2 regions of the Vallitalea pronyensis genome follow, and region 2 is predicted to be linked to the other one. Evidence: a T-box and tRNA genes for the amino acid it is inferred to sense, from the RefSeq annotation. Region 2 holds a T-box; the other holds one or more tRNA genes.
What was found. A T-box is a leader RNA that pairs with one kind of tRNA and senses whether it is charged. The one in region 2 lies ahead of serS (serine--tRNA ligase), so its partner is inferred to be a tRNA-Ser.

Region 1: it encodes a tRNA-Ser, which carries the amino acid that the T-box ahead of serS (serine--tRNA ligase) is inferred to sense. The anticodon was not compared.

What each region holds. Positions count from the first base shown of each region.
Region 1 covers NZ_CP058649.1:5,411,353-5,423,664, forward strand. Annotated here, with positions in the region: rRNA gene HZI73_RS22605 (23S ribosomal RNA) at 1-2,185, opposite strand, end outside; tRNA gene HZI73_RS22610 (tRNA-Ala) at 2,771-2,843, opposite strand; tRNA gene HZI73_RS22615 (tRNA-Ile) at 2,876-2,952, opposite strand; rRNA gene rrf (5S ribosomal RNA) at 2,978-3,095, opposite strand; rRNA gene HZI73_RS22625 (16S ribosomal RNA) at 3,237-4,765, opposite strand; tRNA gene HZI73_RS22630 (tRNA-Ser) at 5,031-5,118, opposite strand; tRNA gene HZI73_RS22635 (tRNA-Ser) at 5,199-5,284, opposite strand; gene ispD (2-C-methyl-D-erythritol 4-phosphate cytidylyltransferase) at 5,505-6,197, opposite strand; gene HZI73_RS22645 (ferritin) at 6,450-6,959, shown strand; gene tsaD (tRNA (adenosine(37)-N6)-threonylcarbamoyltransferase complex transferase subunit TsaD) at 7,075-8,094, opposite strand; gene HZI73_RS22655 (DUF6715 family protein) at 8,095-8,670, opposite strand; gene HZI73_RS22660 (ribonuclease Z) at 8,768-9,676, opposite strand; gene HZI73_RS22665 (hypothetical protein) at 9,952-10,194, opposite strand; gene tkt (transketolase) at 10,718-12,312, opposite strand, start outside.
Region 2 covers NZ_CP058649.1:431,718-444,029, forward strand. Annotated here, with positions in the region: gene HZI73_RS01835 (ParA family protein) at 242-1,012, shown strand; gene HZI73_RS01840 (ParB/RepB/Spo0J family partition protein) at 1,016-1,897, shown strand; gene HZI73_RS01845 (DUF4446 family protein) at 2,045-2,545, shown strand; gene HZI73_RS01850 (YkuS family protein) at 2,651-2,938, shown strand; gene HZI73_RS01855 (Cof-type HAD-IIB family hydrolase) at 2,935-3,735, shown strand; gene adhE (bifunctional acetaldehyde-CoA/alcohol dehydrogenase) at 3,880-6,486, opposite strand; gene HZI73_RS01865 (HD-GYP domain-containing protein) at 7,480-8,541, shown strand; T-box leader at 8,588-8,796, shown strand; gene serS (serine--tRNA ligase) at 8,857-10,143, shown strand; gene HZI73_RS01875 (ArsR/SmtB family transcription factor) at 10,290-10,568, opposite strand; gene HZI73_RS01880 (O-acetylhomoserine aminocarboxypropyltransferase/cysteine synthase family protein) at 10,863-12,137, shown strand.

The DNA.
Region 1 (12,312 bases), 1.3 Mb from region 2:
AGGGAGGTATCCCAACAGCGACTCCACAAAGACTGGCGTCCTTGCTTCTACGTCTCCCTCCTATCCTGTACATGTAATACCGAATCCCAGTATCAAGCTGGAGTAAAGCTCCACGGGGTCTTTCCGTCCTGTCGCGGGTAACCGGCATCTTCACCGGTACTACAATTTCACCGGGCGCGTTGTCGAGACAGTGCCCAAATCGTTACGCCTTTCGTGCGGGTCGGAACTTACCCGACAAGGAATTTCGCTACCTTAGGACCGTTATAGTTACGGCCGCCGTTTACTGGGGCTTAAATTCAGAGCTTCGCTTACGCTAACCCCTCCTCTTAACCTTCCAGCACCGGGCAGGCGTCAGCCCCTATACTTCACCTTTCGGTTTTGCAGAGACCTGTGTTTTTGCTAAACAGTCGCTTGGGCCTATTCTCTGCGGCCTCTCTAAAGAGGCACTCCTTATCCCTAAGTTACGGAGTCATTTTGCCGAGTTCCTTAACAACGCTTCTCCCGTCGGCCTTAGGATTCTCTCCTCATCTACCTGTGTCGGTTTACGGTACGGGCACATACAAAACAATAGCGGCTTTTCTCGACAGTTTGGATTCAGAAACTTCCCTACTTATATTTCGGTCCTCATCGTACTTCAGAAACGGATGACGGATTTGCCTGTCTTCCTATCCTTTGTACTTGAACGGGTTTTTCCATTCCCCGTTTTTCCTATCCTCCTGTGTCCCCACAGTTCTGTTTGCATGCGGTACAGGAATTTCAACCTGTTGTCCATCGACTACGGCTTTCGCCCTCGCCTTAGGTCCCGACTTACCCAGAGAAGATCAGCTTTACTCTGGAAACCTTAGATATTCGGCCGAGAAGATTCTCACTTCTCTCTCGCTACTCATTCCGGCATTCTCTCTTCTTAACAGTCCACTGCTCCTTACAGTACAGCTTCGTCCCAGTTAAGAATGCTCCTCTACCACTGATATTACTATCAATCCACAGCTTCGGTGTCATGTTTTAGCCCCGGACATTTTCGGCGCAAGATCTCTCGACTAGTGAGCTATTACGCACTCTTTGAATGTATGGCTGCTTCTAAGCCAACATCCTAGTTGTCTTCGAAATCTCACATCCTTTTCCACTTAACATGTACTTTGGGACCTTAGCTGGTGGTCTGGGCTCTTTCCCTTTTGACTACCCAACTTATCTCGCGCAGTCTGACTCCTGATGAGCATCTATATGGCATTCGGAGTTTGATATGTTTTGGTAAGCCTCGCGGCCCCCTAGACAATTCAGTGCTCTACCTCCATTAGACTCCATCAAGGCTAGCCCTAAAGCTATTTCGAGGAGAACCAGCTATCTCCGGGTTCGATTGGAATTTCTCCGCTACCCACAGTTCATCCCCACGTTTTTCAACACGTGTGGGTTCGGACCTCCATTACCTTTTACGGTAACTTCATCCTGACCATGGGTAGGTCACCCGGTTTCGGGTCTACGTACTCTGACTTAACGCCCTATTAAGACTTGGCTTCCCTTCGGCTCCAGACCTTTAGTCTTTAACCTTGCCAGTTATACGTAACTCGCCGGACCGTTCTACAAAAAGTACGCCGTCGCTCTGATTTATATACGAGCTTCGACTGCTTGTAAACAAAGGGTTTCAGGTTCTTTTTCACTCCCCTCCCGGGGTTCTTTTCACCGTTCCTTCACAGTACTATACGCTATCGGTCACTAGGGAGTATTTAGCCTTGGGGGGTGGTCCCCCCAGCTTCACACAGGGTTTCTCGTGTCCCGTGCTACTCTGGATACCGCCTGCTCTCTCGGTCTTTCACCTACTGGACTTTCACCTTCTTTGGTTGGCTTTCCCAAAACCATTCGGTTAAACGTCGAGATACATTCTGCGGTCCTCAACCCCTAAGAACTAAGTTCTTAGGTTTGGGCTCTTCCCTTTTCGCTCGCCGCTACTTAGGGAATCGATTTTTCTTTCTCCTCCTTCGGGTACTTAGATGTTTCAGTTCCCCGAGTTCCCCCTACATGGCTATGTATTCACCATGCAGTAACTGGGCTTTTCCCAGTCAGGTTTCCCCATTCGGATATCTCCGGATCGATGGCTATTTGCGCCTCCCCGAAGCTTTTCGCAGCTTATCACGTCCTTCATCGGCTCCTAGTGCCAAGGCATCCACCCTTTGCTCTTATTAGCTTGACCTACACATTTTTCTCATCTAAGCATCGGCTTTGCGCATGCAAAACGATTGCCTATCTTTTCGTGATTCTTAGGTTTAAATATCACCACGGTTTTGGGTGATTTTTAAAGCTTAGAAGAACGATTTGAGAATAAATGTTGCCATAAACAGCTTTTCTCGTAAAATTATCATAACATAACGTCACAACAACCTTCCAATCAAGCATGCATTGATCGCACTAAGAGCTAAGATTTACAAGTTATTTGTATGCTCCTATTATAAACAATAGGATACGTAGCTTGTTCTTGGTTACTCTTGGTTCTTTTAAGCATTGGCTTTGCGTATGCAAAACAAGTGCTTTCTTTTTTAAATCATAGGATAATTGATTATCATTTGATGTCAGTATTTAACAAATGGCTAAGTTCTTTTGCATACGTTTTATGGCATGACAAAAGGTTCTTTCCCTAGAAGTTATCTCCTGAAAGAATGACTTCTTCTTTGTTAAATATCTTTTCAATGTGAAGTTTTCAATGTTCAAATCTCTTGTATAAAAGCAATCGTTTTGCATATGCAAAGCCCATGCTTAATTGTTTCTTTTCAAGAGACAATGGAGATAAGGAGATTCGAACTCCTGACCCCCTGCTTGCAAGGCAGGTGCTCTCCCAACTGAGCTATACCCCCATGGTGTTCTTTTTGTGTATGAAATTGTTAATTGGTGGGCTCAAGTGGACTCGAACCACCGACCTCACGCTTATCAGGCGTGCGCTCTAACCAGCTGAGCTATGAGCCCTGACACGCTGAGCGTGTTATTGGCAATCTGGCAGCCACCTACTCTCCCAGGTCGTCTCCAACCAAGTACCATCGGCCGTCTGTGGCTTGACCATCGTGTTCGGTATGAGAACGGGTATGTCCCATAGACGCATCACCACCAGAAATCTCTTCTATTCTTAGAATAAACGGTATATGTTGTTTTCCCTTGAATACTCAACAGTGAAACGAACTTTTAGCTATGCTTTACTATTCCATGCAATTCTACTTATCGTTTAAAGCCTCGGCTTTAACGATCTTCCTTAGAAAGGAGGTGATCCAGCCGCACCTTCCGATACGGCTACCTTGTTACGACTTCACCCCAGTCATCGGCTTCACCTTCGACAGCTCCATCCATAAAGGTTTGGTCACTGGCTTCGGGCGCTTCCAACTCCCGTGGTGTGACGGGCGGTGTGTACAAGGCCCGGGAACGTATTCACCGCGACATGCTGATTCGCGATTACTAGCGATTCCAACTTCATGTAGTCGAGTTGCAGACTACAATCCGAACTGGGATAGCTTTTTTGGGGTTGGCTCCATGTCACCACTTCGCTTCCCTTTGTCACTACCATTGTAGCACGTGTGTAGCCCAAATCATAAGGGGCATGATGATTTGACGTCATCCCCACCTTCCTCCGAGTTGTCCCCGGCAGTCTCTCTAGAGTCCCCAACTTTACTTGCTGGCTACTAAAGATAAGGGTTGCGCTCGTTGCGGGACTTAACCCAACATCTCACGACACGAGCTGACGACAACCATGCACCACCTGTCTCTTCTGTCCCGAAGGAAAGTTCCGATTAAGGAACGGTCAGAAGGATGTCAAGATTTGGTAAGGTTCTTCGCGTTGCTTCGAATTAAACCACATGCTCCACCGCTTGTGCGGGCCCCCGTCAATTCCTTTGAGTTTCAATCTTGCGATCGTACTCCCCAGGTGGAATGCTTAATGCGTTTGCTGCGGCACCGAGGTTCGACCCCCGACACCTAGCATTCATCGTTTACGGCGTGGACTACCAGGGTATCTAATCCTGTTCGCTCCCCACGCTTTCGTGCCTCAGCGTCAGTTACAGTCCAGAAAGTCGCCTTCGCCACTGGTGTTCCTCCTAATATCTACGCATTTCACCGCTACACTAGGAATTCCACTTTCCTCTCCTGCACTCTAGCAAAGCAGTTTCAAATGCAGTCCCCAGGTTGAGCCTGGGGCTTTCACATCTGACTTACTCCGCCGCCTACGCACCCTTTACACCCAGTAAATCCGGATAACGCTTGCCCCCTACGTATTACCGCGGCTGCTGGCACGTAGTTAGCCGGGGCTTCTTAGTCAGGTACTGTCACTATCTTCCCTGCTGATAGAAGTTTACGATCCGAAAACCTTCTTCCTTCACGCGGCGTCGCTGCATCAGGGTTTCCCCCATTGTGCAATATTCCCCACTGCTGCCTCCCGTAGGAGTTTGGGCCGTGTCTCAGTCCCAATGTGGCCGATCACCCTCTCAGGTCGGCTACTGATCGTCGCCTAGGTGAGCCGTTACCTCACCTACTAGCTAATCAGACGCGGGTCCATCCTATGCCACCGGAGTTTTTACCACTGGATCATGTGATTCTGTGGTCTTATGCGGTATTAGCGCACTTTTCAGTGCGTTATCCCCCTGCATAGGGCAGGTTACCCACGCGTTACTCACCCGTCCGCCGCTGTCCACTTAAGGAATCACCCGAAGGTTCATCCTTAAGTTTCTCGCTCGACTTGCATGTGTTAAGCACGCCGCCAGCGTTCATCCTGAGCCAGGATCAAACTCTCATGTTAAAAAGTTTATTCTGACCAGACTAATCTGGCAATTGTATTTTATAGACTACCGTCTCTTTGTTTGAGATTGCTAAGTTAAACAAAACAATTCTCTGAATTTACAAAGGAATTATTTGGGTAAAGCTTTTATAAGCTTTTGGTTTGTTTCACTGTTCAGTTTTCAAGGTTCTGCTGCTTCAACTTATTGCATTAGCGAAGAATATATTATCATATTTTATGATGCTTGTCAACAGCTTTCATCATCTTTCCAGATGATTGCTTTTAACGGAGAAGGAGGGATTTGAACCCTCGCGCCGCGTTAACGACCTACTCCCTTTCCAGGGGAGCCCCTTCAGCCGCTTGGGTACTTCTCCAAGCCGTTTCAAAACACTTCGCGATATATGCATTCAATAATAATCCAAAACTTCTATACAGTAGTTTTAAAATTATTGAGCGGAGAAGGTGGGATTTGAACCCACGGCCCCTTTCGGAGTCACTGGTTTTCAAGACCAGCTCCTTAAGCCACTCGGACACCTCTCCATGCTTGTAGCTCACAATCGAGCGCTTTAATAATTTATCATATCTTGTGTTAAGTGTCAAGCATTTTTTATAACTTTTTTCAACTTTTTATGCGTTGTTTTTTTTCGTTATTGCTTAGCGACAAGCGGTATTATATCGCATATCAATAGGGGTGTCAATAGCTTTATGCAATATTATTATATTCTGACAAATACTCCTATAGAAGCTATCCATCCGACACCTATAAATCCAAAGCATTCGCCACCATTAAGTCTTCCTGGGTAGTGATTTTTATGTTACCATAGGAACCCTCTACAATGGTTACGGTTGTGTCAGCATATTTCTCTACAACCATGGCATCATCTGTGGCTACAAACTTATATTTTATGGCTTGTTCATAAGCTTCTTTAATGATTTCTTTTTTAAATGTTTGTGGTGTTTGTATCGCCCAAAGCATATCCCGATTAGGTGTGCTTATAATATTTCCTTCATTATTAACCACTTTTATTGTATCTTTAACTTTAACACCTAACACACATGCACCACTCTTATTTGCTTCCTTAATCGTACTTATTATATGCTCTTCTTGTATAAAAGGACGTGCTGCATCATGAATTAATACAATATCTGTTTCCTGTGGGATACATTTGATGCCCTCATATACAGAATCTTGTCTTTCTTTCCCACCTTCTATTACAGATATGACCTTATCTAAGCTGTACGGTTGAACAATTTCTTGTTTACAATAGTCGACTTCACCTTGTCCCACAACAATAATAATATGCGTAATGGCATCACACCGCATAAAAGCCTCCAAGGTATATACCAAAATTGGTTTACCTTTTAGTTCAATATATTGCTTATGCTGATGATGCTTCATTCTTTTCCCTTTACCAGCAGCAGGAATAATGACTGTACATTTTAATTGGTCCATTTTACGTCTCCTTTAAATATCATTTGTATGTGTACCTATTATTATGAACTATAGGGGATTGAATAAACACTGTAGCTAGGATGTATAATCTATTTTAAACTATTGTATACTAATTGAAAAGAAGGAACGTGTTATTACTAAATAATTCTTGTTCCATCTTTCATTGAGTGGATTTTCTTGTTATAATAAAGACGAGTATCATCATACGTTTTGTTTATAAGATGCTCAATACGATATTAAGGAGGAACAATTATGTTAAGTAAAAAATTATTGGACGCTATTAATGAACAGATTCAATATGAGTTTTACTCATCTCATTTATATTTAGCCATGGCAGCTTATTGTTATTCCATTGATTTTGATGGATTTGCTAACTTCTTTATGGTACAAGCCGAAGAAGAAAAGTTCCATGCTATGAAATTCTTTAACTTTGTTAATGAAATGGATGAGACAGTCGTTATTCACGGTTTAGATACACCTCCAAGTGACTATAAGGATATGGAGGAGATTTACGAAAAAACCCTTGCACATGAAAAATTTGTAACTGCTCGTATCTACAAACTTATGGATATTGCTATGGAAGAAAGAGAACATGCTACAATCAGTTTCTTGAAATGGTTTATTGATGAACAAGTGGAAGAAGAAGCTACGGCTAAAGGTATTCTTCAAAAAATCAAAAGAGCCAATGGCGATATGTCCATTATGTATGCTATTGATACAGAAATGAGTAATCGTGTATTCACACCACCACCAACAGCTTAAGTCATAGAATAAAACAAGGCGGTCTCATCACTTCGTGAGATCGCCTTTTATTTTTATTTCATGGGTATGTCCACACATCTACCATATGCATGAATTCTTTTTTCTATTTATATGCCTATATCCGACTCCCTAACTTTAGATAAGGTACGGCGTTTAACGCCATTGTATGCCGAACACCTTTTAGATATTCATGATAAGCTGCTACCCCAATCATCGCTGCATTATCTGTACAGTACACAGGTGATGGATAATTCAGTACAATATCCGCTTCTTTACAAGCAATTGTCATCATTTCTCGCAGCTTACTATTGGCTGCTACCCCTCCTGCTAAAGCAACTTTGTGCAGTCCTTCCGTCTGAGCAGCTTTTATGGTTTTATTGACAATGACCTCCACAACAGCTTTTTGAAAACTTGCTGCAATATTCGGTACATGAATGGGTTCATCTTTCATTTTGCATTGGTTAATGTAATTGAGCACAGCAGATTTTACACCACTAAAGCTAAAATCATAAGACCCATTCTCTAAATAAGACCTTGGAAATTCAATGGCATTTTCATCGCCTTCTTTTGCTATTTTATCAATTTTAGGGCCTCCTGGATATCCGAGACCTATGGCTCTAGCAACTTTATCGAAAGCTTCGCCCGCAGCATCATCTCGTGTCTTCCCTAAAATTTCATACACACCATAATCTTTTACGTGAACCAAGTGGGTATGCCCGCCTGATACAACCATGCCAATAAATGGTGGTTGAAAATCATTTTCAATGTAATTCGCACTAATGTGCCCTTCAATATGGTGTATACCAATAAGTGGTTTATTGGTTGCAAAAGCTATTGCCTTAGCTTCTGCTAACCCTACCAACAAAGCACCTACAAGACCTGGTCCATATGTAACGGCAATGGCATCTATATCTTCCAAGCTTACATGAGCCACATCTAAAGCTTCCTGTATCACAGGGTCGATGTTTTCAATGTGTTTTCTAGAAGCTATCTCAGGTACAACGCCTCCAAATTTTTCATGTAAATCAATTTGAGAAGATATGATATTGGATAATATATCTTTTCCATTTTTGACAAGGGCTACGGATGTTTCATCGCATGATGTCTCTATAGCCATAATTATGACATCTTTCATTTAATCACCTACTACTATAAATTCCTGTGTTGTTTGCCAACCTTTTATTTTCCAAAGCCCCTCTTTTTCTACCAATAAAAATTCTTCATAAATTTCCCCATTGGATCCAACCTTGTTTAAATAAAAGACTACTTTTATCATGACCATACCATCTTTTTCTTGTTGGTCTTCTTGAATGTCATACCCTATGATTTTGGTATCACTATCTTCAAAGGCTTGAATCTCTTCTTTTGCCCTTTGATAATGTACATCCTTTGGGTTTTTTTCTAATAGTTCTTCATCATAGAGTACTCTTTGCACTTTCAAAAGTAACTCAATGTCATCTTCACTTATGTCGTGACCATAGAGTTTTTTCATAACTGTGTTGTTAAACTTAATGACTTGTTGTGGTGTTTTTTGCAAATCCCTTATGTTAAGCAATGTACCTTCATAGTCTTCTTTCAAATCATCTAAAAGACGATCACCACTGGTCATCAATGATTTTTCTTCGTTATCTTCACTTGTTTGATTATCAAATACAACAAATAAGATTACCCCTAAACTCACCAATATTAATATTGCAATGTATTTTCTCATCCTCATCACTCCATTATCAACCTCTTGCTATGGTATGCGTATGTTATACAAATCATTCTATATAATATATCGAATCAACTCAGCAAAAGGATAACCCTTATTCTTCAAACTTTAAAGTTGTTGACATGCGGTCTTTACCTACTTTTGTATTTTCAAAGTATTTTTGCGCAACATGTACATAATCTTTAGGTCGAACTAACGATGGGCTAAAATGGGTCAACCATAATTCTTTTACATGGGCTTTTGATGCTAAAGATGCTGCTTCTTCAAAAGTCATATGTTTGTATTCATTGGCTCTGTTTTCTTTTTCTTCATCAGCATACATGCCTTCACATATAAATAAATCCGCATCTTTTGCATGCATTTCTATGTTTTTCACTGGACGGGTATCCGTGCAATAACTGAGTTTTATACCTTTTCTAGGAGCTCCCAATACTGCATCAGGTTGATATTCTTTATCTTGATAAGTCACTGTACCACCTTTTTGGAGAGTATTCCAGTACTGTACCGGTAAGCCTAATGCTTTTGCTTTTTCCACTAGAAACTTGCCTTGCCTATTAATATTAACATTATAACCATAACATGTCACATTATGATTTAGTTTATAGGCTTCAAGGGTATAACCTTTTACCTGCAACGTATGGTATTGCTCATGTAACTCAATAAAATCAAGTGCAAAAGGTAATTCAGGCGCTATAACACGAAGACCTTTTACAACCCGCTCTAGTCCCTTTGGTCCTATTAGTGTAATGGGCTCACGCCGATCTGAATTACCAATGGTTAATAATAAGCCAGGTAATCCCCCTATATGATCCCCATGATAATGGGTAAAACATATGACATCAATAGGTTTAAAACTCCATCCTTTCTGACGGATAGATATTTGGGTGCCTTCACCGCAGTCGATAAGCATGTTGCTGCCATTATGTCTCAACATCAGTGAAGTTAACCATCTATTTGGTAAGGGCATCATCCCACCTGTACCTAATAAACATACGTCTAACATTTTACTACCTCTTCCTCAGTATAAGTATCTTTAACTTTTGTCTTTTCCATTCTAAAATTCTTTAATATTGTAACATAAACTTATCATCTTCACCAGTCATCTCTATTATAAGTATGCACATTTTATCTCAAATTAAAAAAATGGTGAGGTCACCATTTTAATCGTTTCTACCTTTATGTAATAAGACTGTCTAACCAATGCATCATTGCTTATCGTTATATGTCTATAAATAGAAGACGTTGAAAAGGCATTGATGGAACAGTCTTTATGACCCATTATTTTTTGGTTTTGCTGGGAGGATACTTAAAACTTTCAATAAATTCATCATAACATTCTTCACATAAATCAAAACTATGAATTTCCATATCCTTATTGGAGAAATATCCCCATTCTTTCGTAAGGCTAAGATAATCGACTTTTTTCTTAGTATGTTGATCATATATCAACTTACCACACTTGTTACAATATACCTCTGTTAGGACGTTATCTTTTATGACTTTTTCTTCGTATTTCTCCATTCGCTTATCCCCTCACTAGGTTGTTTTTAGTTGTGTTAAGGATTTTATTCTTTGAAGTGATTCAAATTGGCTTTGCCTGCAAAAAGGTTGTCATCCCATTTGCATAACAAAACAATCTCTTTGCCTACATACCTTAAAGTAATGTGTAATGCAAAACGATTTCTTCCTATGGAATTATTATAACGCTCCTATGTTCATCTGTATATAGGTAATTTCTTCAATAAGGCACTGGAATATTTAAACTATCCATTCATGATTTTGCGTTTTATTTAAAAGGAATTCATGTTTTAATCATGGAGACAGTGCTTTTTCTTTCCAAGGAAAATAGGATTCATTGTAAGCAAGATACATGACTTTCTTACACAAGAACAAAAAGAGGCTACGCCTCGTTCCGTAAAACGGATTTGTCGTTAGGAAAGTTTCCTTAGCACAAATGAGAATGCTTCTATCTCATTTGTTAAATTGAGAACTTTCCTTGTATAAGATACAAAAACATAGCGAGGATTTCTCCCCGCTATTTATCTTAATTCTCGTATACTTTTTTTGCTATTTCATACGTATGGTCAGCAGTGATACCAAATGCTTCAAATACTTTTGCTGCAGGTGCTGATGCTCCAAAATGATCAAGACCAATGACTTCACCATCAAGACCTACATATTTGTACCATCCCATTGTGGCACCTGCTTCAATAGCTACACGTTTTCTTACAGCTTTTGGCATAACACTTTCTTTGTATGCTGCTGACTGACTATCATAGATATCCATAGAAGGCATACTGATGACACGCACATCAATACCATCTGCTTTTAATTTTTTAGCTGCTTCGTAGACACATTCAACTTCTGAACCGCTAGCCATTAATAACATGTCCGGTACATCTTTCTCAGAATCGACTAACACATACCCTCCTTTGAGAGCATCTTTGCTGGTTTCTTCATAATAAGGAAGGTTCTGTCTTGTTAACACAAGTGCTGTTGGTGTATCTTTGGATGAAATCGCATGATACCATGCTGCTGCGGTTTCTTTTGCATCGGCAGGACGATAAGTCACCATGTTTGGTACACTTCTAAGCATAGCCAGTTGTTCAATGGGTTGGTGGGTCGGTCCATCTTCACCAACACCAATACTGTCGTGGGTTAACACATAGGTTACAGGCAAGTTCATCAGCGCTGATAAACGAATACTTGGCTTAATGTAATCACTAAACACAAAGAATGTTGCGCAGAAAGGCTTGTGTGCTCCATGGAGTGCAATACCATTTGCCATAGCAGCCATAGCCAATTCTCTCACACCAAAGTGTAGGTTCATACCTGCATAATCATCACCAGAGAAATCACCTCTGTCTGTCATGTATGTCTTCGTCGATGGTGCAAGGTCAGCTGCTCCACCAAACATATTAGGTAAGTATTTGGTTAAACGATTGATAATCTGACCAGAAACGGCACGGGTCGCATTAGGCTTCTTATCAAAGGTCCAATAATCTTCATCATTCAATAAATCAACGGGCAGTTCTTTGCTTGTCCAGATTTTCCACTGGTCAGCTAGCTCTGAGTACTTGGCAGCATATTCTGCAAACATACTATCCCAGTCTTCCTGCTCACGCTTACCTTGTTCTTTAAGGGTATCCATATGGCTATATACTTCTTCTGGCACATGGAATTCCTGATCTAATGGGAACTCAAAAAATTTCTTTGTTTCAGCAAGATTATCTACACCAAGGGGTTCTCCGTGTGCTGAAGCTTTCCCTTGTTTTGCTGGACAACCATAGCCTATTTGAGTCTTTACAACAATTAATGAGGGTCTTTCCAAATCCCCTTTAGCTGTTTCAATGGCTTTTCCAATGGCATCTAAATCGTTACCATCTTCAACTGTGATTACTTGCCATCCATAGGCTTCAAAACGCTTCGCTACATCTTCTGTAAAAGCAATATCTGTACTGCCTTCAATGGTTATTTTATTTGAATCATATAAAGCAATGAATTTACCAAGCTTTAATGTACCTGCTAATGAAGCCGCCTCTGAAGTGATACCCTCCATCATACAGCCATCACCAACGATAGCATAGGTGTAATGATCCACAATCTTAAAATCATCTTTATTAAAATTAGCCGCTAGAT
Region 2 (12,312 bases):
TGAGGCGTTTGATTGTTTTGAGATGTTTCACGTGAAACAATAGACCAATGATAGGTGTTAAATAAAATATGTTTCACGTGAAAGATACTAGGGGGGAGGCCAATTGTTTCACGTGAAACATTTTGTAAGCCATAAGAACCAGAAAAAATAGTGTTTCTATCGGATAAGTTAAAAAAGCATAGATTCAAAAAATAGAATATGATATAATGAATTAAAACCATAAGCGAAAGAAGGGGAAAGAATGGCAAGAATCATAGCAGTTGCCAATCAAAAAGGTGGTGTTGGAAAAACGACCACTACCGTCAATTTATCAGCTTGTTTGGCGGAAAAAGGGAAAAAAGTGCTTACGATTGATATTGATCCTCAGGGAAATACAACTAGAGGGTTTGGTATAGATAAGAGAAAGCTCAAAAACACAGTTTATGAGCTATTATTGGGACAAGCTAGTACTAAAAAATGCATTATTAAAAGGGTCTTTAAGAATATATCCCTTATTCCAGCAGATGTGGAGTTAGCTGGAGCTGAGATTGAGTTGGTTCAGTTAGAGGATAATAGTTTTGTATTAAAAAAGTACATAGATGAAATAAGAGATAATTACGATTATGTTATTATAGATTGTCCCCCTTCGTTAAGTACATTAACGGTTAATGCGTTAACGACGGCTGATACGGTTCTTGTACCGATCCAATGTGAATTCTTTGCATTGGAAGGATTGTCTCAGCTTATGTATACTATAAATCTTGTTAAAAAGCGATTGAATCCTAATTTGGAGATTGAGGGTGTCGTGTTTACCATGTATGATGCACGAACGAATCTGTCATTACAAGTGGTGGATGAAGTAAAGAAAGAGTTGAAGCGAACGAATATTTACAAAACCATTATACCTAGAAATGTTCGCCTTGGTGAGGCACCAAGTCATGGATTACCCATTAATATCTATGATACCCATTCTAAGGGTGCAGAGAGTTATCGTTTATTAGCAGATGAAGTTATTAATAGGAAGGAAGAATAGATTATGGCGGCAAAAAGAGGGTTAGGCAAAGGGTTATCAGCATTAATTACAGATGATTTGGAACAAGAAATTAGTGATAATAAAAAAGGCGTTATGAAGTTAAAAATAAAAGACGTAGGTCCTAATAAAGATCAACCTAGAAAACGGTTTGACGAAGATTTATTACAGGAATTAGCGGATTCCATTAAGCAATATGGTATTATACAGCCCCTCATTGTTATTAAAAAAGATGATTTTTACGAGATTGTAGCTGGTGAACGACGGTGGCGTGCAGCAAAGATGGCTGGATTAAAGGAAGTACCTGCTATTCTAAAAGGTTATACAACCAGAGAAATACTGGAAGTATCACTTATTGAAAATATTCAGAGAGAAAATCTAAATCCTATTGAGGAAGCTATTGCTTTTAAGAGACTTATTAAAGATTTTAAATTAAAGCAAGATGATGTAGCGGAAAAGGTTTCTAAAAGCCGTTCTGCTATTGCTAATTCCATGCGCTTATTGAATTTAGATGAAAGAGTTCAGCGTATGATCGTTGATGAAATGGTTTCAAGTGGTCATGGGAGAACGCTATTAGCTTTGGAAGAAGGAGATATGCAGTATCAGCTAGCTAATCGTATATTTGATGAAAACCTAAGTGTTAGAGAGACAGAAAAACTCATCAAGAGTATATTGAATCCAAAAGAAGAAAAGAAGGACACTAGTGAAGATGCGTTGACGCCTATCTATAAAGAAGTAGAGGACCGTTTTAAAGAGATCTTTGGTACAAAGGTTAATATTCAAAGAAAGAGTAAGAAAAAAGGTAAAATTGAAATTGAGTATTATTCAAGTGAAGATTTAGAGCGTCTTATTGAGCTTATAGGAACCATTAAGAACAGTCATGTATAATCCGACATGGCAGAAGAAAACTATTGTCATGACGTTTACATATTGTGGGTTAATTATGCTGATTATCCTATGTAGGATTGTGCCATAGGTTAAGATGGTGTGTTTACAGTAAAGGTGACTTAACAGAATAAAAGGAAGGTTGTATGAATGGATATCATAAGGGATTTTATTACCGACAACACAGTTAATATAATACTAGGTTTATGTGTATTCAGCCTATTCATGTTTATATGTGTTGTGGTGAATGCATTTAAGAGTAGAAAATGGAAAAAACGCTATTACAGATTTATGCAAGTGAAAGAAGCTTTCAGTATTGAAGATGTGCTTAAGCAAAATATTGAAGATATTGATGATTTGAAAGATCATCTACACAAACAACAGCTTGATATGAGGGAATTAGAGAAGCATGTACGATTATCAATTGAGAAAGTTTCTTTAGTCAAATACAATGCACTTGAGCAAATGGGTGGAGAGGTTAGCTTTGTCGTTGCCCTCATTAATCAAAAAAATACAGGTTTGTTAATTAATGGTATTCATAGTCGAGAAGGCTGCTATACATATGTAAAAGAAATTGTTAGAGGCAAGTGTGACAAGGCTCTTTCCAAAGAGGAAAAAGAAGCTTTAGAAAAAGCCATGAAACAAAGATAGGTATTCAACGTTTATTTATCATGTCCTTTACAAAAAGGATGCTTAATCTATCATAAATTAACATGTCCTGGTAATACTAATATTATTACTAGGAGGTGTTATGTTATGACGATATATGTACAGGAAGAGTTGGATAGACTTTATGATTATTTAAAAAATAGAGGTTATCATGTCATTAATGGCTCAATGGCAAATGCTCATGATATCTATATATATGCCAGCTCATCTTATAGAGGCCTATACAATGAAATACTTAACAACGATATGTATAATGCTGCAACAACTAATAATGTTCTGATGATTAATGCGAGTGGTAAAAGTTTTAGTGACATTGAGGCAATTATTAACAGTAGAAAATACAGCAGACTATTTGAAAGTGAGGGCTTTTTTTGAAATACAAAATGATTGTTTTAGATTTGGATGATACATTACTGAATGATCACTTAGTGGTGTCTGATGATAATATAAAAGCTTTAAAAGAGGCACATGATGCAGGTATGATCATTACGTTATGTTCTGGACGGGTAAGTCAGTCCATTGCAAGAATCATGAAGGATATTGGCTTACATACAGATACGGATTATTATATTTCGTATAACGGTGTCATCATTAATAATGGACAAGATGATCGGATATTTTATAAACCTCTTGAAGGACAGATTTTACAAGAGTTTATTGAGCTGGGAAGACAATATGATGTGGATATTCAGTTATATAAAGGTGACGATGTGGTTGTGGAAAAATACACACCAAGAACCAAGGCTTATGAGAACATGAGTCAAATTAAGGTGAAATTGGTTGATGATTTTAAGGTGTATGATGATACCATCAAGGTATTGTACAATGGTGATAACATAGAAGCCCTAGAAGAAATGAAGACACATATTCAGAGAAAATATGACGATCAAGTACATGTTTTTTTCTCCAAGCCTACATATTTAGAGGTCATTAATAAAGAGGCCAATAAAGGGCTTGCACTAGCGTATCTGGCTGACTACCTTCAGATTAAACAAGAAGAAATCATTGCAGTAGGCGACAGTATGAATGACATTTACATGATAGAATATGCAGGTATGGGTGTAGCGGTTAGAAATGCTCGTGAGGAAGTAAAAGAAATTGCTAATTATATAACAAAGTCCACAAACCATGAGCATGCTGTATCCGAAGTCATTCACAAGTTTGTTTTATAATAAACAATGGATACGCGTATAGAAATGAAGGTTTATGTAAGAGCGTGTTGGACGGTGAGAAGTAATAGTTAAAACAAATAATAAAAGAGAGATAACAAAAAAGAAGGAAATGGCAGCCCTTCTTTTTTGCTTTGTGCATCTATATTATTTTCCGTAGTAAGCTTTTTTGTATAAGTCTACAAGTTCTGTAATAAGCGGCATTCTTGGGTTTGCTGGTGTACACTGGTCTTCAAATGCCTTATCAGCAAGGTAATCAAGTTTACTTAGATATAGTTTTTCATCAATATCACATGCTTTAACTGTCATAGGCATATCTAATTCTTTCATGAGTGTACGTACTGCATTTGCTAATGATTGTACACCTTCTTCTGATGTACTAGAAGGTAATCCAATATGTCTAGCAATCTCAGCATATTTTTCAGGAGCAATAAATTTTTCGTATTTAGGGAATGAAGCAAATTTAGTTGGTGTAGTGGAACCATTATATTCAATAACATGTGGTAATAAAATGGCATTGGCTGCACCATGAGGTACATGGAACTCTCCTCCTAATTTGTGAGCAAGGGAATGGTTAATACCTAAGAATGCATTGGTAAATGCCATACCTGCAATACAAGAGGCGTTATGCATTTTTTCTCTTGCTTCAGCATCATTTCCATTTTTATAAGCTCTTGGAAGATACTTAAATACCAGTTCAATGGCCTTCATAGCCAATGCATCCGTATAATCAGAAGCCAGTACAGATACGAATGCCTCTATAGCATGTGTCAGTACATCCAGCCCTGTGTTCGCTGTGACACGAGCGGGGACAGACATAACAAAGTCAGGGTCGATGATGGCAACATCGGGTGTTAACTCATAATCTGCTAAGGGGTACTTAATGCCTTTTGTTTTATCGGTAATAACAGCAAAGGATGTTACCTCAGAACCTGTTCCTGAAGTTGTTGGAATGGCAACAAACTTTGATTTTTTACCCATTGCAGGGAACTTGTATACACGTTTTCGAATATCCATGAACTTAAGAGCCATATCGCTAAAACGCGCTTCTGGATGTTCGTAGAATAACCACATACCTTTAGCCGCATCCATTGGCGAACCACCACCCAGTGCGATAATAACATCTGGGTCAAAGTTTTGCATCATTTGTGCACCCTTTTTAACGGTTTCAATGCTGGGATCAGGTTCAACATCACTGAAAATTTCGCAGTGTACATAACCGTGTCTATTTCTTAAATGATAGAGCACTTTGTCCACATAGCCAAGTTTAACCATGTAGGGATCTGTAACAATAAATGCTTTTGTAATATTTGGCATTTTACTAAGGTATTGCACGGAACCAGGCTCAAAGTATATTTTTTCTGGAATCTTAAACCACTGCATGTTCACTCTTCGGATCGCCACCCTTTTCTTATTAATCAGGTTGATTGCTGTTACATTAGAAGTGGTGGAGTTCTTACCGTATGAACCACATCCTAACGTAAGGGATGGCATATTTGTATTATAAATATCACCAATAGCACCATGGGTTGAAGGAGAGTTGATAATAATACGGCCTGTCTTTAAGCGATCAGAAAAAGCATGAATAACGTCATCATCATTAGAATGTACCACAGATGAGTGGCCAAGACCGCCGATTTCTACCATCTTTTCACTTAAAGCAATACCTTCTTCAACATCCTTAGCTTTAATAATAGCTAAGACAGGTGATAATTTTTCTTTTGATAGGGGATACTTATCACCAACACCACCTATTTCACAACACAGAATCTTTGTATTTTCCGGTACATCAATACCTGCTAACTTTGCAATTTCTACTGGGGATTTACCAACAATAGCTGCATTAACCATACCTTTTTCAAGATTCATGACAACGCCTTCCACTCGCTTCGTTTCAGCTTTTGTTGTAAAATAGCAATGGTGTTTCTTCATATAATCTGTAAAGGCTTTGTAAATAGGTTCTTCAATAATTGCAGCTTGCTCAGACGCACAAATCATACCATAATCAAAAGCTTTTGATAGAATGAGGTCTGTAGCAGATCGTTCAATATTAGCTGTTTTCTCAATAAAGCATGGTACGTTACCAGGTCCCACACCAAGGGCAGGTTTTCCTGTTGAGTAAGCCGCCTTCACCATGCCTGATCCACCTGTAGCTAGGATAAGGGAAACACCAGGATGGTTCATTAATGCACTTGTAGCTTCTAGTGAAGGTGTTTCAATCCATTGAATACAATCTTCTGGTGCACCTGCTTTGACAGCTGCATCTCTTAGAATTCTTGCAGATTCAGCGGAACACTTTTGAGCAGATGGATGAAAAGCAAAGATAATGGGGTTTCTTGTTTTTGTGGAAATAATAGCTTTAAACATGGTTGTTGAAGTAGGGTTTGTAACAGGTGTTACACCAGCTACTACACCAACAGGTTCAGCAACCTCCATGTAATCTTCTTCTTCATTTTTATCAATGACACCAACTGTTTTTTCATATTTGATACTATGATAGATATACTCTGTAGCAAAGAGGTTCTTTGTAATTTTATCTTCGTATACGCCTCTACCCGTTTCTTCTACTGCCAGTTTGGCAAGATACATGTGTTGGTCCACACCAGCAAGGGACATTTCCTTGATGATATTATCTATTTGCTCCTGATCCAGGTTCATGTAAGCTTCAAGAGCCTTGTTTGCTTTTGATACCAATGTATCCACCATCTTGGTTACATCCATATCATTTGTTTTTGTAACTTTTTGATTTGCCATAAGTTCTACCTCCTTCATTATTCTTATCTTATTTTTACCAATGCATAACCATTAAATTATGTTAAATGTTTCACAAATCTTACTAAAAAAATAATGAAAATCTTTCGTCGAGGATATCGTAACAGATTGATAAATAATTGTCAATCCCTTATACCAAAAAACACAGCCAATATGTGTACATAATAACGATAAATACAGTATACAAGCTGTATGAATGCCTATATATAAACACGGTTATCATATATTGTTTGTGCAAAATTGCCATAAAATAAATGCTTCTTTTGACAAGCAAACCTACTTAAGTATGTAATACCACATAAAATAGTTAAAATTATAACAAAGTTACTATTTTATAATGGACAAAAAAAACCTGCGTTTCAGGGGGGGAATAAAACGCAGGTTGAGGGGGGTATTAGATGATGTACCATGTTCATGAGGCTTATTGACTAAACCTAATTCCTCATAAATATAATATTGTAAATAAATGGTACATTAATAATCATTGCCAATATAAGTCTTTTTATTCATTTATTTTAATTTTAATTGAAGAGATGCTGAAAAAGTGATATTATAATATCGATTAACCTTTAATCAAAAAGAGCTTTCTACATTAAATAGACACAAGTTGTATTGATGGTAAAAATAAAGGCAGGATTGTATGTATATTTTTTTAACATTTGTAGGCTGTTTCATGACACATGTTATATGATTGTTCAGATAGGGACTGTGCGATAATATGACCAATGGCAGTATATAAATGGTAACAAAGCATACTTTTTTGTTCATATATTTTTGGCTGAATATAGGCAATCAGAGTTTTTGGACGTTAATCATCACAACGTTTTTCTTGGTTGAAAATATATAGGAATATAGAATGTGTTCGTTAAAAAAAGTATAATAATAGGGCAATTATACTTCATTGTAGGGATGATAACGAAATTAACATATGATAGATGTTAAAACATGTTTTATAATTCCATAGGTGGGATAATTATGAGAAGAGTACTGATCGACAATCTAAAAGGAAATGAGATTGTAGCTCGTCCAGTTTATTCAGTGAATGGTAGCTTTCTCTTATCGAAAGGAATTCATATAAAAAGATCTTATATGACACGATTAAGAGAACTTGGAGTAGATTACATATATATTGAGGATGAACTATCGAAGGGTGTGGAACTCAATGATTTCATTGAGGACAAGACACGTGAGAATTGTAAAAAAGAAGTGAAGAAAGTATTAGAGGTGTATAGCACCCAAGGGCATTTGGAGTTAACCAATGTTGTTAATGCTGCTCATGATATTGTTGATGATGTTTTATCACAACGCAATATTATTGTTAATCTAGTGGATATACGTCGAAAAGATGAATATACATATGCTCATTCGGTTAATGTATGTGCTTTAGCAGTCTTGATGGCCATTAAGTTAGGCTATAATAAAAACAAAGTCAAAGACATTGCTGTTGGCGCCCTATTGCACGATCTTGGTAAAGTGCTTATACCAGAAGAAATACTAAATAAGCCCGATAAACTCAGTGAAAAAGAAAATGAGATGATTAAAAAGCATGTTATTTATGGCTATGAAGCTTTGTCAGAGGCTTCATGGATTAGCTCTATATCGAAAGTGATCATTTTAACCCATCATGAAAATATAGATGGTTCAGGATATCCTTTTGGATGGAGCGGCAATAAAATTAACAATGCCACAAAAATCATTTCTATTTGTAATGTTTTTGATGCGATGGTTACAAGGAATGCCCAACGTGACGCTTATAAGATATATGAAGTTATTGAATACCTTGTTGCGAATAAGAATCGCTTATTTGATGCTGAACTTGTGGATGTGTTTATTAAATACATTGCTGTTTATCCTTCTGGTATGGGTATCATAACCAATGATGGAAGAAAAGGTATTGTGCTTAAACAAAATAATGGGTTCACGACCAGACCCATTATACGGATATTAGAAGATGAACATGGTAAGTGTGAAGACTGGATTGAAATTGATTTATTGGAGAATAAAAAAATCTTTATTGTAGATACTTATGAAATATAAATAAAAATCATTGAAATATAAAATCATATGGATTATAATAAATAAAAGAATTGCTATGATGGAAAATAAGATTGCCTTCGTTTTTAAGAGAGTCAGTGGTTGGTGAAAACTGATAAAATGAAACAATCTGTCCACTTCCGGAGTAACTGATGATGAATCAGAGGTTAGTCACCTTTATCAAACTATACAAGAGATTATAGCCCAATGGGCTGTAATAATTTGGGTGGCAACGCGGAGATACCTTTCGTCCCATGATTTCATGGGATGGAAGGTTTTTTAGTAGGAAAAAATAAATACATGTAAAGGAGTGTAGATATGTTAGATTTAAGATTTTTACGAGAAAACCCGGATATTGTAAAGCAAAATATGAAAAACAAATTTCAGGATAGTAAGTTAGAGTTGGTGGATGAAGTAATAGCGTTAGATATAGAGCGACGAACCACCCAACAAGAAGCGGACCAGCTAAGGGCTAAGAGGAAAAAACTTTCAAAGCAGATTGGCGGGCTCATGGCGAAGGGTGAAAAGGATGAAGCAGAAGAGGTTAAACGACAAGTAGCGGCAGGTTCTGAACGCTTAGTGGAATTAGAGGAAAAAGAAAGAGTACTGGCAGAGCAAGTAAACAAGATCATGATGGTTATTCCCAATATCATTGACAAAAGCGTCCCTATTGGTAAAGATGATAGTGAGAACGTAGAGGTAGAACGGTATGGGGACCCTGTGGTACCCGATTTTGAGATTCCGTATCATACTGATATCATGAAGCGATTCAACGGTATTGATTTAGAGAGCGCTAGAAAAGTTGCTGGTAATGGTTTTTATTATCTCATGGGTGATATGGCTCGCATTCACTCGGCGGTCATTTCCTATGCGCGAGATTTTATGATTGATCGTGGTTTTACCTATTGTATTCCGCCGTACATGATTCGTAGTGACGTGGTTGCAGGTGTTATGAGTTTTGCTGAAATGGAAGCCATGATGTATAAAATAGAAGGTGAAGATCTCTTTTTAATTGGTACAAGCGAACATTCCATGATCGGTAAATACATTGATACGATTTTACAAGAAACGTCATTACCACATGCTTTAACAAGTTATTCACCTTGTTTTAGAAAAGAAAAAGGGGCTCATGGTATAGAAGAAAGAGGTGTTTACCGGATCCATCAATTTGAAAAACAAGAAATGATTGTGGTGTGTAAGCCTGAAGACAGCATGGCGTGGTTTGATAAGTTATGGCAGAACACAGTGGATCTATTTTGTTCCATGGATATACCTGTCAGAACATTAGAATGCTGTTCAGGGGATCTTGCAGACTTAAAAGTGAAGTCCATTGACGTAGAAGCTTGGTCGCCTAGACAGAAAAAGTATTTTGAGGTAGGCAGTTGTTCTAACCTAGGGGATGCACAGGCAAGGCGCTTAAAAATCCGAGTAGTCGGAGAAAGCGGCAAGTTCTTTGCACACACCTTAAATAACACAGTTGTTGCGCCACCACGTATGCTCATTGCTTTCTTAGAAAATAACTTAAATGAAGACGGTTCTGTAAATATTCCTGTTGCTTTACGGCCTTATATGGGTCACCAATCCGTCATTAAACCTGTTAACTAGTTTCACAGGATAATATAATAGAGTGCCTATCCATCTTTTGTAGATGATGAGCACTCTTTTTGCTATAAGAAAGTGTTGATGCATACTTTCTTTGGCACTTTAGCTTCCCTGAGGGAAGTTATTACGAAGACGCTATTCTTGTGTAATTATTCATCAAATAAAGACGTTACAAGATCGATGGCGATTTGATTGACTACTTTATATTTTATTTCAAGTCCGTTTCGTTCACCAACAATAATACCAGCTGACTTTAATTTTGCAAGATGTTGGGAGACTGTTGATTGAGGTATATTTAGACAGCTCTGCATGAATGAAACATTACAGCCTTTATTTCGAAGTAATCCGTTGACAATACACAGCCTAACGGGGTGTCCTAATACTTTTAGAAGCTCAGCTACTTCGTAATAGTTATTGATATCTTCCATTTGATAATCCCCCTAATAAGTCCTTACCCTTAGCTTTTCTCTTAATGGCTTTCAATATTCTATATTTTATTGTAGCAAACATATTTAGGGATGTAAACCTATAGATTTAAAAAAGACGCAGAATTAAAAAAATTATATGAGTAAGGCTAAGCATGCAAGTTGAAGGGCATCAACATGTAAAAAAATAGTATCATGGCACAATAGGAACACCTTTTCATTGAATTTTTATACATTCTATTTTATAATATATACAATATTTAAAGTCGGTACATCCATAAGAAGGAGGTCATTAACGTGGATAATAAGTGGCGTATAGAAACAACAGCCGTACAAGGCGGTTATGAACCAAAAAGTGGTGAACCCAGAGTCTTACCTATTTATCAAAGCACAACCTATAAATATGATACTTGTGAACAGGTAGCAAAATTGTTTGATCTGGAAGCCCCAGGACATATGTATACAAGAATCAGCAATCCAACATTAGAGGCACTAGAAAAGAAAATGGCAATGATGGAAGGTGGTATAGGTGCTATGGCCACGTCATCTGGACAAGCAGCGACGATGATAGCCATTATGACCATCTGTTCATCTGGAGAACATATCGTAGCAGCCAATACCTTATATGGAGGTTCTTTTTCTTTATTGAAGACAACCTTTGAAAAATTTGGCATTGATGTCACATTTGTTGACCCTGAATTAAGTCTGGAAGCCTTAAAAAGCTATATTCAACCCAATACTAAAGCGGTATTTGCAGAGACCATTGGGAATCCTTTACTAAATATCTTAGATTTTAATAAGTTTGCCATGTTAGCCCATGACAACCAACTACCCCTAATTGTTGACAATACATTTGCTACACCTTATCTATGCCGTCCCATTGAGCATGGAGCGGATATTGTCATACATTCTTGTACGAAATATATCGATGGGCATGCCACAAGTGTTGGTGGTATGATCATTGACAGTGGCCAGTTTGATTGGACCAATGGTAAGTTTCCAGAAATGACATCTCCTGATGCCAGTTATCACGGTGTGGTATATGTAAGAGACTTTAAGGAAGCAGCCTACATCACCAAAGCAAGAGTGCAATTATTACGGGATATGGGTTCAACCATGAGTCCTTTTAATGGGTTCTTAATGAGTGTTGGATTAGAGACTTTGCCACTCAGAATGGAGCGGCATAGTGAAAACGCATTATCCATTGCTAAGTGGTTAGAGCAGCATGACCAGATTGAATGGGTGGTATATCCTGGTCTAGATAGTCATCCTAGTCATGCTTTAGCTAAGGAGTACTTGCCTCTAGGATGCAGTGGTGTTTTAACCTTTGGTGTAAAAGGTGGTCGAGAGGCAGGGGAAAAGCTCATTAATAACCTCAAAATGATTGCCTTAGTGGTTCATGTGGCAGACACACGGTCTTGTATGCTCCATCCAGCAAGTACAACCCATCGTCAGTTAACCGAAGAGGAGCAATTGGCATCAGGGGTAAGACCGGATTTAATACGGTTTTCTGTTGGTATTGAAAACATAGAAGATATTAAGGCGGACATCGAACAAGCACTACGCCAATAATCAATCATAGGTCAAATAAAGGCTATCTGGGTTATGCTAAAGAGAAGAAACGAAGGATAAACGTTTCCTCAGCTTTGCAGCATAATTTGGGTAGCTTCTTTGTGGATATTTCTAATGGATAAAGCTAGACAATTAGTGCATTGAATGATACTATAGTTCTAGTTACACTTATATG